DNA from 3 places in the Rhodococcus sp. PSi06 genome. Region 2 is predicted to be linked to each of the others. Evidence: predicted binding sites of a transcription regulator. Region 2 holds the regulator's gene; each other region holds the start of a gene.
What was found. The regulator LexA, encoded in region 2, represses DNA repair genes until DNA is damaged. The targets are predictions, from matches to a motif close to CGAACANNTGTTCG.

Region 1: ACFI9K_RS18835 (HNH endonuclease signature motif containing protein) is a predicted target of LexA. The motif match lies at 2,033-2,046, and genes of this name have one in related genera.
Region 3: ACFI9K_RS10820 (HNH endonuclease signature motif containing protein) is a predicted target of LexA. The motif match lies at 1,692-1,705, and genes of this name have one in related genera.

The regions. Positions count from the first base shown of each region.
Region 1 covers NZ_JBHNYO010000014.1:149,520-153,578, reverse strand. Annotated here, with positions in the region: gene ACFI9K_RS18835 (HNH endonuclease signature motif containing protein) at 1-2,004, opposite strand, end outside; gene ACFI9K_RS18830 (hypothetical protein) at 2,186-2,524, shown strand; gene ACFI9K_RS18825 (YidH family protein) at 2,521-2,853, shown strand; gene fgd (glucose-6-phosphate dehydrogenase (coenzyme-F420)) at 3,013-4,026, shown strand; gene ACFI9K_RS18815 (nitroreductase/quinone reductase family protein) at 4,039-4,059, opposite strand, start outside.
Region 2 covers NZ_JBHNYO010000005.1:264,699-268,757, reverse strand. Annotated here, with positions in the region: gene nrdR (transcriptional regulator NrdR) at 1-159, opposite strand, end outside; gene ACFI9K_RS09395 (hypothetical protein) at 260-688, opposite strand; gene lexA (transcriptional repressor LexA) at 1,068-1,745, shown strand; gene ACFI9K_RS09385 (acyl-CoA dehydrogenase family protein) at 1,838-2,980, opposite strand; gene ACFI9K_RS09380 (uracil-xanthine permease family protein) at 3,134-4,059, opposite strand, start outside.
Region 3 covers NZ_JBHNYO010000007.1:31,986-36,044, reverse strand. Annotated here, with positions in the region: gene ACFI9K_RS10830 (MbnB/TglH/ChrH family RiPP precursor modification enzyme) at 1-655, opposite strand, end outside; gene ACFI9K_RS10825 (TIGR04222 domain-containing membrane protein) at 652-1,551, opposite strand; gene ACFI9K_RS10820 (HNH endonuclease signature motif containing protein) at 1,722-3,005, shown strand; gene ACFI9K_RS10815 (lipase family protein) at 3,066-4,059, shown strand, end outside.

The DNA.
Region 1 (4,059 bases), on a different contig from region 2:
GTGCAGGTTGTTGATGGTGGTCCAGCCTCCGCCGCGGGGGTTGGTGTGGTCGAAGGCGATGATGTGGTCGAGTTGGCAGTGTGCGGCGGGTCGGTGGCAGTCGGGGAAGCGGCAGTGTCGGTCGCGGAGTCGGACTGCGGCGGTGGTGAGGGCATCGGGTCGGTAGATCAGGGCGCGGTCGGTGAGCGGGTCGCGTCCGATGGATTTTCCGAGGGTGGGGTCGGCGGCGATGGCGGCTTCCAGGGCTGCGGCGAGGGATGCGTTGCCGAGGTAGATGTCTGCCGGTGAGCGCACTGTTGATGCGCCGATCGACGTGCCGGCGGAGCGGTTGTGAGCGGCCGGATCGAGGGCAGAGCTGTGCCGTGTGCCCTTGCCTACGGGTGTGTGGGTGCAGAACCGAGCCGCAGCGGAGGCCAGTGATCCCAGGCGGCGCTGATGTCGGTCAATGCTGGCAGCGGCGGTCGAGTCTAGTCCTGGTGCCGGGCCTTCGGCTGCTGGCGTAGCGGATGTTGTTGCGGGCGAGCGGTGTTCGCTATATTTCGGTGCAGGGTCAGGTGCAGGATTCGTCCAGTGCTCAGGTGCGCGTGGAGCTGAGGCGGGGACCGGCACTGCTGCTGCCTCTGGGTCGGCTCGCAGTATCGGATCCGATGGCGGGTCGGTCAGCGGTGCCGTAGCGCGAGTTGCTGCGTGTCTCCGAACGGGATCGGGTCTCTGTGGATGCGGGGTTGCTGACGGGGCGGACGCTGCTGCGGGTGCGGTCTCGCCGTTCTCCTCGGACCGGCCGTCCTGCTCGGTCTCGTCGTTGTCCTCGGTCTTGTCGTTGTCCTCGGACCGGCTGCCTTCCTCGGTCTGGTCGACTTCGTCTGTCGGTGCGACTGGTGCCGGTGCCGAGGTGTTCCCCGGCACGTGTGCCGGTGCAGGCGAACTGGTCGAAATCTGTTCGGTCGAGGAAGCAGCCTCTGCCCCAGAATTCGCCGCCGACCCTGTTTCATCAGAATCGGCAGCCGAACCTACGTTCGTGTGTGTGTCTGTCTCGGATTCTGTTGCCGTCCCTGAGTTTTCGTCGTTCGTGCGTCGTTCCCATTCCCCGGTGTCCGGGTTCTGGTGGGCGAGGCCGAGTTTCTCGGCGAGGGTGACGGCGTCGGTGAGCAGGATCTGCCACTGACTGTTGCGCGCCAACTCCCGCGCGAGGTCGGGGTCGATGGATCCGTGCCCGGCCAGGTACGCCGGATTGGCGAGTAGCCCGAGGAGGGTGGCGATGTCGACGGTGATCATCGTCAGCGGCACCCGACGATCCGGCAATGCTGCATCGGCTTTCGGGCAGTCCTCGCGTTGGCATCGGCACACCAGTCGGGGTACGCCGTGCATGCGGGCCATGAACGCATCACACAAACGTTCCTGCTTACCGCGCGGATCTTTCGGGCAGAGCGTGTCGGCCATCTCCTCGAGCAGCTGCCACGCCGCAGCAGCTTCGGGGGCGGTCAGTTCCGCTCGGATGCGCGCCAATTCACCGGCGGGGCTGTAGGAGACATGCCGGAATCGTTTCGCGAACTCCCGTAGTGCTGCTGCTTCCTCCGGTGCCACTCGCAGCAGGATGTCCCAGATCTCTTTCTCCAGGGGACCGGGCGAGGACCGTCGGGCCGCTTCGACGATCTCGTCCTCGACGGAGATCACGATGTCGTCCGAGAGGTTGTCGAGGATTCGGCACACCGTCCGAATGCGCGGGAGGTCGATTTCCCCGGACTCGAATGCCTTCTTCACCAGGGGGAGGCGGGTGTGCAGGGCGACCCCGACCGAGACATACGCCTCGGCGACCGTCGCCGAGCAGCCCAACGCGACGGCCATCTCGGTGCGTCCATATCGGCTGTAGTGCTTGTGCTTGGAATCGTGGGTGATCCACTCGCAATGCACCCGGTAGCACGCGGCTATCTTGCGGGCGGCCTGCCGATTTTCCTCCCGCGCAGCAGCGACCAACGCATCCACTGACACGGTCGGTACGGCCATGATCTTCACCCCCCGGTGACCCGAAACAAGAACACATGTTCGAACAAAAAGAACAGTAACTCGACCCACCGACAGAAAAGTGAAGCAAACAGCACGGGACCGAAAGCGGCTATGAATCGGCGAGATGCGCGAAATCAAGGCCGCCGTTGTGCACTCACGTCTCGGAGATTTATCGTTACCTGTGCAAATAAATCGCGACGTCATCTATGACGACGGGCTGGTTCTACTCGACCAGTTCGGCGTCACGCTGAGGCACTACTACTTCCCCCTCGCCACGAAGAAGTTCGTCCCCTACGGCGACATCCGCGCCGTCGACACCGCCGTGCTGGGCAACTGGAACGGACGTTGGCGGCTGTGGGGCGCCTCGACAACAGACCAGTGGCTCCCGCTGGACGTCCTGCGTCCCAAGAAGGACACTGCAGTGGTGCTCACCATTCGCCGCATCTCTCTGGTCTTCACCCCCGACAATCCTGAATTGGTTGCCCGTCTCATCCGCGAGCGCATCACCGCTCCCGCGTGACTCGCCCCGACGAGCGATTCACTCTGGCCAGTGAACGCACCTTTCTTGCCTGGCTACGCACCTCACTCGGCTTGCTCGCGGGCGGGATCGCCATCGTTCACCTGGTTCCGGAGTTCAGCACCGGCTGGGTGCGCACCGCACTCGGACTGATCCTCATCGCACTGTCCGCCGCCGCACCCGTGGTCGGACTGCGGAGATGGATGCGGGTGCGCGCCGCCCTCGAAAGTGGAGCGCCGATGCCGGAATCCCGTGACCTGTGGATTTTCGCGGTCGGAATTGCGGCCGTCGCGGTACTGGCTGCCGTGGTCACGGTTCTGGGGATCCAGTAGCGGGAGTGGAGCCTGCGGAATGACCCTTGGGCGGGGAGTGCAGCCTACGGAATGACCCTCGGGTGGGGAGTGGAGCCTGCGGAATGACCCTAGGGGCGCAGCGCCAACCGCTACGGGTGCACAATCGAAGTACTAGACGACCAACGACAGGAGTTCGGCGTGGCGCAGGGTCTCAAGCTCGGGTACAAGGCATCGGCGGAGCAATTCGGGCCGCGGGAGCTCGTCGAACTCGGTGTTCTCGCCGAGCAGCACGGTATGGATTCCGCGACCGTCAGTGACCACTTTCAGCCGTGGCGTCACGAGGGCGGTCACGCCCCGTTTTCGCTGGCCTGGATGACCGCCGTCGGTGAGCGGACGAAGACGATTCAGCTCGGTACTTCGGTGCTGACGCCGACGTTCCGCTACAACCCGTCGGTCATCGCGCAGGCGTTCGCCACGATGGGATGTCTCTATCCCGGACGCATCATGCTGGGCGTGGGAACCGGCGAGGCACTCAACGAGATCGCTACCGGATTCACCGGCGAGTGGCCGGAGTTCAAGGAACGTTTTGCACGGCTGCGTGAGTCGGTGCGCTTGATGCGCGAGCTCTGGCTCGGCGATCGCGTCGACTTCGAGGGGGAGTACTACACCACCAAGGGCGCGTCGATCTACGACGTTCCCGAGGGCGGCATCCCGGTCTACATCGCGGCCGGCGGACCCGTCGTCGCGCGGTATGCAGGGCGCGCGGGCGACGGCTTCATCTGTACCTCGGGCAAGGGCATGGAGCTCTACACCGACAAGCTGCTTCCAGCCGTCGAAGAGGGCGCGGGCAAGGCAGAGCGCGATGCGGGCGAGATCGACAAGATGATCGAGATCAAGATCAGCTACGACACCGATCCTGAACTGGCACTGGAAAATTGCCGCTTCTGGGCACCGCTGTCGCTGACGCCGGAGCAGAAGCACTCCATCGACGACCCGATGGAAATGGAGAAGGCCGCCGACGAGTTGCCGATCGAACAGGTCGCCAAGCGTTGGATCGTCGCATCGGATCCGGACGAAGCCGTCGAGAAGGTCAAGCAGTACACCGACGCCGGCCTGAACCACCTGGTGTTCCACGCACCCGGCCACGATCAGAAGCGGTTCCTCGAACTGTTCGAGAAGGACCTCGCGCCGCGCCTGCGCAAGCTCGGCTGAGGTCCCGAGAGGCTAGCGATCGGCCGAGAGCGC
Region 2 (4,059 bases):
CCCGCTGCGCTTCACGACGGCCAGCACTGCAGCCTCGACCGTGGTGAATCGTCGACCACACTCGGGGCATGAGCGACGCCGCCGAATTGCTTGCCCCTCGTCCATTTCACGCGAATCGACCACGCGTGAGTCGGGGTGCCTGCAGAACGGGCAATGCATGTGGGAGCCTCCGTCGTAGCCGATGCACCGACGTCGAACATTCGTGTCGGGGCAGTCAGTCGAGGATACTCAGTCATTCTGCGTGCACTGGGGCCGGTGGTCATCTGCCGGGCGCGTACTCGACCACAGCTCCATCGTGAACCTCGACCACACCGGCAGGCTGTCCCGCATCGGGTGTTGCGGCTCGCACGTTCGCGATTCCGATCAGGCCACCGGCGACGACGACGACTGCCAGCATCCACAGCACCAGCGATCGCATCCGCACCGGCTGACCGGCGAAGTGCGCCGAGGTCTCGTCGAAGGCGCGATCGGCGGCCTCGCGGTCGGTGACGTCGGTCCAGGACGGCTCCAGAACCGGCAGGCACGCTGACGTCTGTGCTCCGTGCGTCTCGAGAGAACTCCGCGTCTGGAGAGAAGTCCGCGTCGCGGGGGAATTGCGCAGCGCGGGACGAGCACGTCGACGACGCTCGACGCCAGTGGACCGGGTACGGACACCTACGGTGGTGGGGCGATCGGTGGTGATGGTCATCGGAACCTCGTCTTCGCTCGTTGGATCGCTTTTTCGATCAGGCGTTCGATGGACGCTTGTTCGAAGTTCTATCACGAGCCTCCGACAAAGTCTGTAGAAAACGCGACACGAGTCGAACAGATGTTTGATTCAACAGCTGATACACGCTAGATTCGTGTCAGAAACCACACGCCACACGAGTCGACACCATCAACTCCAGTCCGCGCAGAATTCATCACGCAGACCGGATCCAGGACATCAGCAGGAGGCCGACAGCATGAAGGACCAGACCTCGACGAGGTCGACCACGGGTTCCAAGACGACGGGTTCGAAGACGCCGGGTTCCGCGACCACCAAGGCCGCGGCCGCGAAGCCCGCCGCGGAGCCGACGCCCAAGGCCATGGAAGTCGGCACCGACATCAGCGCCGGCCTGACGGAGCGACAGCGGAAGGTACTCGAGGTCATTCGGGCTTCGGTGACCGAGCGCGGTTACCCGCCCAGCATTCGTGAGATCGGGGACGCCGTCGGCCTGACGTCCACGTCGTCCGTTGCTCATCAGCTCCGCACCCTGGAGCGGAAGGGATTCCTGCGGCGCGACGCCAATCGCCCCCGCGCGGTCGACGTTCGCGGTCTCGACGAGGTGCAGGCAGATCAGGCTGCCGCTGCGGTCGACGGTTCGTCCGAGGATCAGGATCGCCTGCCGACTCCGACGTTCGTACCGGTGCTGGGGCGGATCGCCGCCGGTGGACCGATCCTCGCCGAGGAAGCCGTCGAGGATGTGTTCCCGCTCCCCCGCGAGTTGGTCGGTCAGGGTTCGCTGTTCCTGCTGAGGGTCGTCGGTGAATCGATGATCGATGCAGCGATCTGCGACGGTGACTGGGTCGTCGTTCGCCAGCAGTCCGTGGCAGACAACGGAGACATCGTGGCCGCGATGATCGACGGTGAGGCCACCGTCAAGACGTTCAAGCGGTCGAAGGGTGAGGTGTGGTTGCTGCCGCACAACCCACTGTTCGAGCCGATTCCTGGTAACAATGCCGCCATCCTCGGCAAGGTAGTCACCGTGATGCGCAAGCTGTAGGAATTGCTTCGGCAGTGACACGGGAAGGGCCGCAGCACATGTGCTGCGGCCCTTGCCGTGTCGAGCGTCTACCGATCGGAGGTTCGGACGAATCAGAGGTTCAGTCCGCGACCGATGATCTCCTTCATGATCTCGGTGGTGCCGCCGTAGATCGTCTGGACGCGAGAGTCCATGTAGGCCTTGGCGATCGGGTATTCCTTCATGTAGCCGTAGCCGCCGTGCAACTGCAGGCACCGGTCGATCAGCTTGACCTGATTCTCGGTGGTCCACCACTTCGCCATCGCGGCTTCCTGGACTGTCAACTTGCCTTCGTTGAGCAGTTCGATGAACTTGTCCACCATGATTCGAGTGGCGGTGGTTTCGGTGGCCAACTCCGCCAACACGAATCGGGTGTTCTGGAACTTGCCGATCGACTTCCCGAACGCCTTGCGGTCGCGGCAGTACTGGATGGTCATGTCCAGTGCCGATTCCATGGCCGCTGCTGCAACCACGGCGATCGAGAGGCGTTCCTGGGGAAGGTTCTGCATGAGGTAGATGAAGCCCATGCCCTCTTCACCGAGCAGGTTGGCGGCGGGCACGCGAACGTCGGTGAAGCTGAGTTCGGCGGTGTCCTGGGCCTTCATGCCGATCTTGTCGAGGTTGCGTCCCCGCTCGAAACCGGGCATGTCGCGCTCCACTACCAGCAGGCTGAAGCCCTGGGCACCCTTCTCGGGGTCGGTGCACGCTACGACGATGATCAGATCGGCGTTGATCCCGTTGGTGATGAACGTCTTCGATCCGTTCAGGACCCAGTCGTCGCCGTCGCGCACGGCCTTGGTCTTGATGCCCTGCAGATCGCTTCCGGTGCCCGGCTCGGTCATGGCGATCGCGGTGATCAGCTCACCCGAGCAGAATCCGGGGAGCCAACGCTGCTTCTGCTCGTCGTTGGCCAGTTCGATGAAGTACGGCGCGACGACGTCGTTGTGCAGCGTGAAGCCGATGCCGCTGTAGCCGCCGCGGGTGGTTTCCTCGGTCACGATGGCGTTGTAGCGGAAGTCCTTGACGCCGCCGCCGCCGAACTCCTCCGGTGCGGCAGTTCCGAGGAAGCCCTGCTTGCCGGCCTCTACCCAGACACCGCGGTCGACGATGTTCTGCTCTTCCCACTTGGCATGGTTGGGCGCTACGTGCTGTTCGAGAAACTTCCGGTACGACTCCCGGAACAGCTCGTGCTCGGGCTCGAAAAGTGTGCGGTCCACGCAGATCTCCTTGTTCGATGCGCACCGTCGTCGACCACGAGAAAGGGGTGTCACAGCGCGGTCGTCGGTGCGACTGACGTCACCGTTCAACAGTACGTTCGCGGTATACCGGGGGTCGATGACCAAAACGTGCGCGATCCGTGACCGCCCCCGCTAAGTCCGCCGGTTCGCGGTGCTTCTCGCGAGCGCCGAGACGATCGGATAGCCGAGCAGGATGCCGAGCGAACCCCACGCGATCCCGCCCAGTTCGACCGATCCGACCGACAGCGTGAGGTCGCCGATGCCCGCGACGAGCGCCGCGGCGACGACGATCAGGTTGACCGGATCGGCAAAGTCGACCTTGGCGTCGGTCCAGATCCGAACGCCCAGCAGCCCGATGAGTCCGTACAGGACCAGGGTCGCTCCCCCGATGACGCCGTCGGGGACGGTGAAGATCAGGGCACCGAACTTGGGAGAGAACGCCAGCACTATCGCGGTGGCAGCGGCGACCCAGTACGCGGCCGTCGAATAGACGCGCGTGGCTGCCATGACGCCGATGTTCTCTGCGTACGTGGTGGTGCCCGAGCCACCGGCGGCTCCGGCCAGAGTGGTCGCCAACCCGTCGGCGATCAGCGCGTCCCCGGCCACGTCGTCGAGGTTCTTGCCGGTCATCGCGGCGACAGCCTTGACGTGTCCGACGTTCTCGGCGACGAGGACGATCACCACCGGCAGTGCCACCAGGATCACCGACAGCTCGAACGACGGTCCACGGAACTCCGGCAGGCCGATCCAGCTCGCCGCGCTCAGAGCGTCGAGGCGCGGTTGCGCGATTCCGCCGGTGACGGCGGCGAACACCCAGCCCACGACGACACCGAGCAGAATCCCGAGCCTGCCCAGCAGCCCCGGTCCTACGGCAGTGGCCAGCAGAATGGCAACCAGCGTCACTGCGGCGATCAAGGGCTGCGCCTCGAACGATGTTGTTGCAGCCGGGGCCAGATTGAGCCCGATCAACACCACCACTGCACCGGTCACCACCGGAGGCATCGCTGCGTCGAGCACACGCCGACCGGCGAACTTCACCACGAAGCCGATGGCCGCCA
Region 3 (4,059 bases), on a different contig from region 2:
CCGCCGCGGTGTGCGAGTCATGGTAGACGCCCTCGATAACTGTGCCTCCCGCAATGTGGCAGTAGGCAATTCGGTCCAGAGGCAGCCGGGAAAGTTCGGTCCAGGGGTCACGGCCTCGGTTGCGTGCGTTGGCGTAGACATTGGCGATGTCCAAGACCAGGCGGACTCCGGTGCGTTCGACGAGTTCGGCGAGAAACTCGCTTTCGGTCAGCTCGTCCTCCGGCCAATCGAAGAGGGCCGCAATGTTTTCCACCGCCAGCGGAACGGTCAACCCGTCCTGTGTCCGCGCGATGTTGCCGATCAGCACCGTCAAGGCGTCGCGGGTCCGCGGCATCGGAAGCAGATGCCCGGCCTCGATTCCGTCGGCTCGAACGAAGGCGATGTGTTCGCTCACGATCGGGGACCCGAGCAGCGAGGCCACCCGCTGCAGATTTGCTATTCGATTGTGCTCCACCGGCTCGGCACCGCCCAGCGACAAACCGATTCCATGGGTGATGACAGGGACGCCCAACGCGGTGAGGCGCTCCGGGACGTGGTCTCCGATCGACTCGGCAATCACCTCGCAGAACGCAAGCCCCGTCAATTTCGAGATAATTCCCGAAACCTCGGAGCGCCAACCGATTCCGAGCCCGACCGGCACGGTCTCGGTACTCATCCGCCGCACCCGCCGCCGCCACAGCCGCCGCCTCCGCAACTACTGCCGCCGCCGTCGCCCCCGCTGCTACCACTTTCGCCGCCGAAGCCGAACGATGCCGCACCGCCGGCATGTGCGGTGCCGTAGCTGAGCGCGCCGGCCATGGCTGGATCGAGCACCATCAGTGCTCCTGCTCCGAAAAGAGCAGCCGACATGCCCGCACGCGACGGCCCGTATGCGGTGAACGACGGTCGCGAGCGCGGAGAGAGGTAGTCGTTCTCGACGCGTAGTCGGCGGAGCTCCGAATCCCCGAGGGCGGTACGCCGTGGTCTGCGGACGGCAACGGGGAGCAGCGCGAGCAGCACGAGAACGATTCCGACGAGGAACCACACCGGCTTATTGTGTGCACTGCCAACGACGATACGAACGATGCCGACACCGGCGACGAACAGGATGGGGAACGCTCGCGCAAGCATCGGACGCTCTGCCGAGCCATGCATCAAGCCTTCGTCGACGAGCGCACTGCGCAGCTGCGCGCACGACCCGGACATGTTCGTCACCAACCGGGATCGAACCAGAGGTGCCTTCCCGCTTCCGAGGCGTTCGAGGACGGTTCGGGTGAACCAGTCCAGATGCGTCCGCTCGGTGGCGGTCAGTGAGCGCCGCACTCTGCCCCTCGAGTCGATCACGTCCGCACCGCGCAGAATGGCCAGTGACGCCATCACCGCCTGGGTGTCGTTGGTCAGTGCCCCGACCTCGGGCGGCGTGAGCACCCGTCCGGTCGGAGAGGCGGGAACGGACCGGTGTGCGGCGATCCAGTTGCCGGCCACCGTGAGAACCACTGCGAGGAACGCGGCCAGCAGATACCACCGCAGGAACTCTGCGCTGGGAATGCCCCAGGTGTCGGTACTGTCCACGGCTGCACCACCCTTCGGTCGGATCCAGCATCTGGTGTCAGTATCGGGCCCCGCGGCGAGAAAGCAAGAGAAAAAACGTCCCCGCGGGGACGGGTCGGTCCACGGAAAGTGTTTCTGTCGGTACCCTGTCGTACCTTCATCGAACATGCATTCGATGAATGGGGGCGTTCATGATCGACATGTCCGAGCAGGCATCCGAGGCGGGGCGGATCGAGACGAAGGAAATCGAGACCGAAATCTGCGCTTTGGCAGGTCAGATCGCGGCAGCATCGGCTCAGTATCTGATCTTGGTGGGTGAGTTCGACGCAAGGTGCGGCTGGGCGGGATGGGAGGTCAGGTCGTGTGCGCATTGGTTGTCCTGGCGCGCTGGAGTCGATCTGCACACCGCTCGTGAGCAGGTACGGGTGGCCAAAGCGATGCGAGATTTGCCGTTGATCACCTCGGCTTATCTGAGCGGAACCGTCTCCTACTCGAAGGTGCGGGCGATGACGCGGGTGGCCACGGCCGAGAACGAGGCGTCGTTGCTGCAGAAAGCGCTCGATGCCCCCGCCGCGCACATCGAACGGCTCTGCCGTGGTCTGAAGAAAGCGATGCGCCCGACCAGGGGCAACGGTGTCGCCATGGATCCGTCCGTGGGGCGGTGGCGCTGGGACGAGGACGACGGGTCGCTGGTACTCACGGCGCGGTTCCGTCCGGAGGACGGCAAACGGCTTCTGGCCGCGTTGACCAGGGCCGAATACGAGCGGACCCGAACCGAAGACGAAGCGGACGCCGATCGGGCCGCCCCTGCGCCTCCCAATCCGGTCCCGGCAATGATCGCGATGGCGGAGATGGTGTGCGATGCGCTGGACTCGCCGGTTGTTTCGCCTGCCGCGGAGGTGCTGGTGCACATCGGCGGCATCGACGAAGCAGGTCATGATCATGCCCATTTCGACGACGGCCCAGGGCTGGACGACGAGACTTTGGCTCAGGTGCTGTGCTCTGCCGTCATGCGGACGATCGGGCACGGCCGCCTGGGCAAAACCGTGCGGTGGAGTCCGACTGCCAAAGTTCCGAGCCGAAGTCAGTTGCGCCAGTTGATTATTCGAGACCGCTGCTGCACGGCTCCCGGTTGCGGGCGCACTCGATTTCTGCATGCTCATCACGTCACCTACCGCTCACGGGGAGGCGCGACGTCACTGGACAACCTGGTCTTGCTGTGCGGCGAACATCATCGCGCACTGCACGACGGCTACTTCTTCGTAGATGCCCTGGGGGATCAACGTTTCTCGTTTCATCACCCTTCGGGAATCGCGATGATTCACGCGCCGGCGATGTCCGGTGACGCCGACGAACTTCGACGACGGTACGGCGATATCGCACCCGACGCCATCGATCCGAACTGGGGCGGAGAAGGCCTCGACCTGAGCTACGCGACCGATGTTCTGATCACCAACTGGCAGCAGGCTGCATGAAATGGGGCGATACAGGGCAAGTTAGTGTGACGGAGAGACTCGGACAAGAAGCGGTGGGATATGAGCGTCGACAGATCGATGGAGGACGAACAGTCCTGGCCGATGGAACGGTGGCCCAGCTGCGACGACGCGACCAGGCCCGAGGACGATCCGTTCTACGCCGCGCCCGAGGGATACGAAGCGGCTCTGCCCGGCACGGTTCTCAAGGTACGACCGGTCGAGGTGGCGATGTTCGGACGCGTGCACCAGCACGTCGATGCCTGGCAACTGCTCTACCGCACCGCTGATCTGGGCGGTCTACCGCAGGCCAGCGTCACGACGGTGCTGCGCCCGCAGAACGCCGAACCGGTACTGCTGTCGTATCAGTGCGCCATCGACGGGGTCGCGTCCTCGTGCTTTCCGTCGTACGCGCTCCGTCGTGGCTCGAAGGCTTTCGGCGCTGTTCCGCAGTTCGAGTTCCTGCTGGTACTCCACGCTCTGCGTCGCGGGTGGACCATCTCGATCCCGGACCACGAGGGCCCCGACGGTCACTGGGGTTCGCCGCAGGAACCTGGATTCTGCACGCTCGACGCCATCCGCGCGTCGCTCTCGTTCGAGCCGCTCGAGTTGAACAGCAGTACGCCGGTCGCGCTGTGGGGCTATTCCGGCGGTGGGCTGGCGACGTCCTGGACGGCGGAGATGTCTCCGGAGTACGCGCCGGAAATCGAACTGGTCGGTGCGGTACTCGGATCTCCCGTTGGGGATCCTGGCTCGGCGTTCACCAGACTCAATGCGACACTGCACGCAGCGTTGCCGACGTTGGTGGTGGCGGGGCTGCGACGGACCTACCCCGAGCTGGACCGGATCATCCGCCAGTATGTGAACGAAGACGGATTGCGCATTCTCGACTCCGTCGAGTCGATGACGACCGTCCGCGCGGTCACCAAACTTGCTCGGCACGATCTGGACCACTACATCGACATTCCGTTGGCCGATCTGTTGGCGCTTCCCGAGCTCGTGCAGGTGTTCGTGGACATCCAACCCGGCCGGACCGCTCCGACAGCCCCGCTGTTGG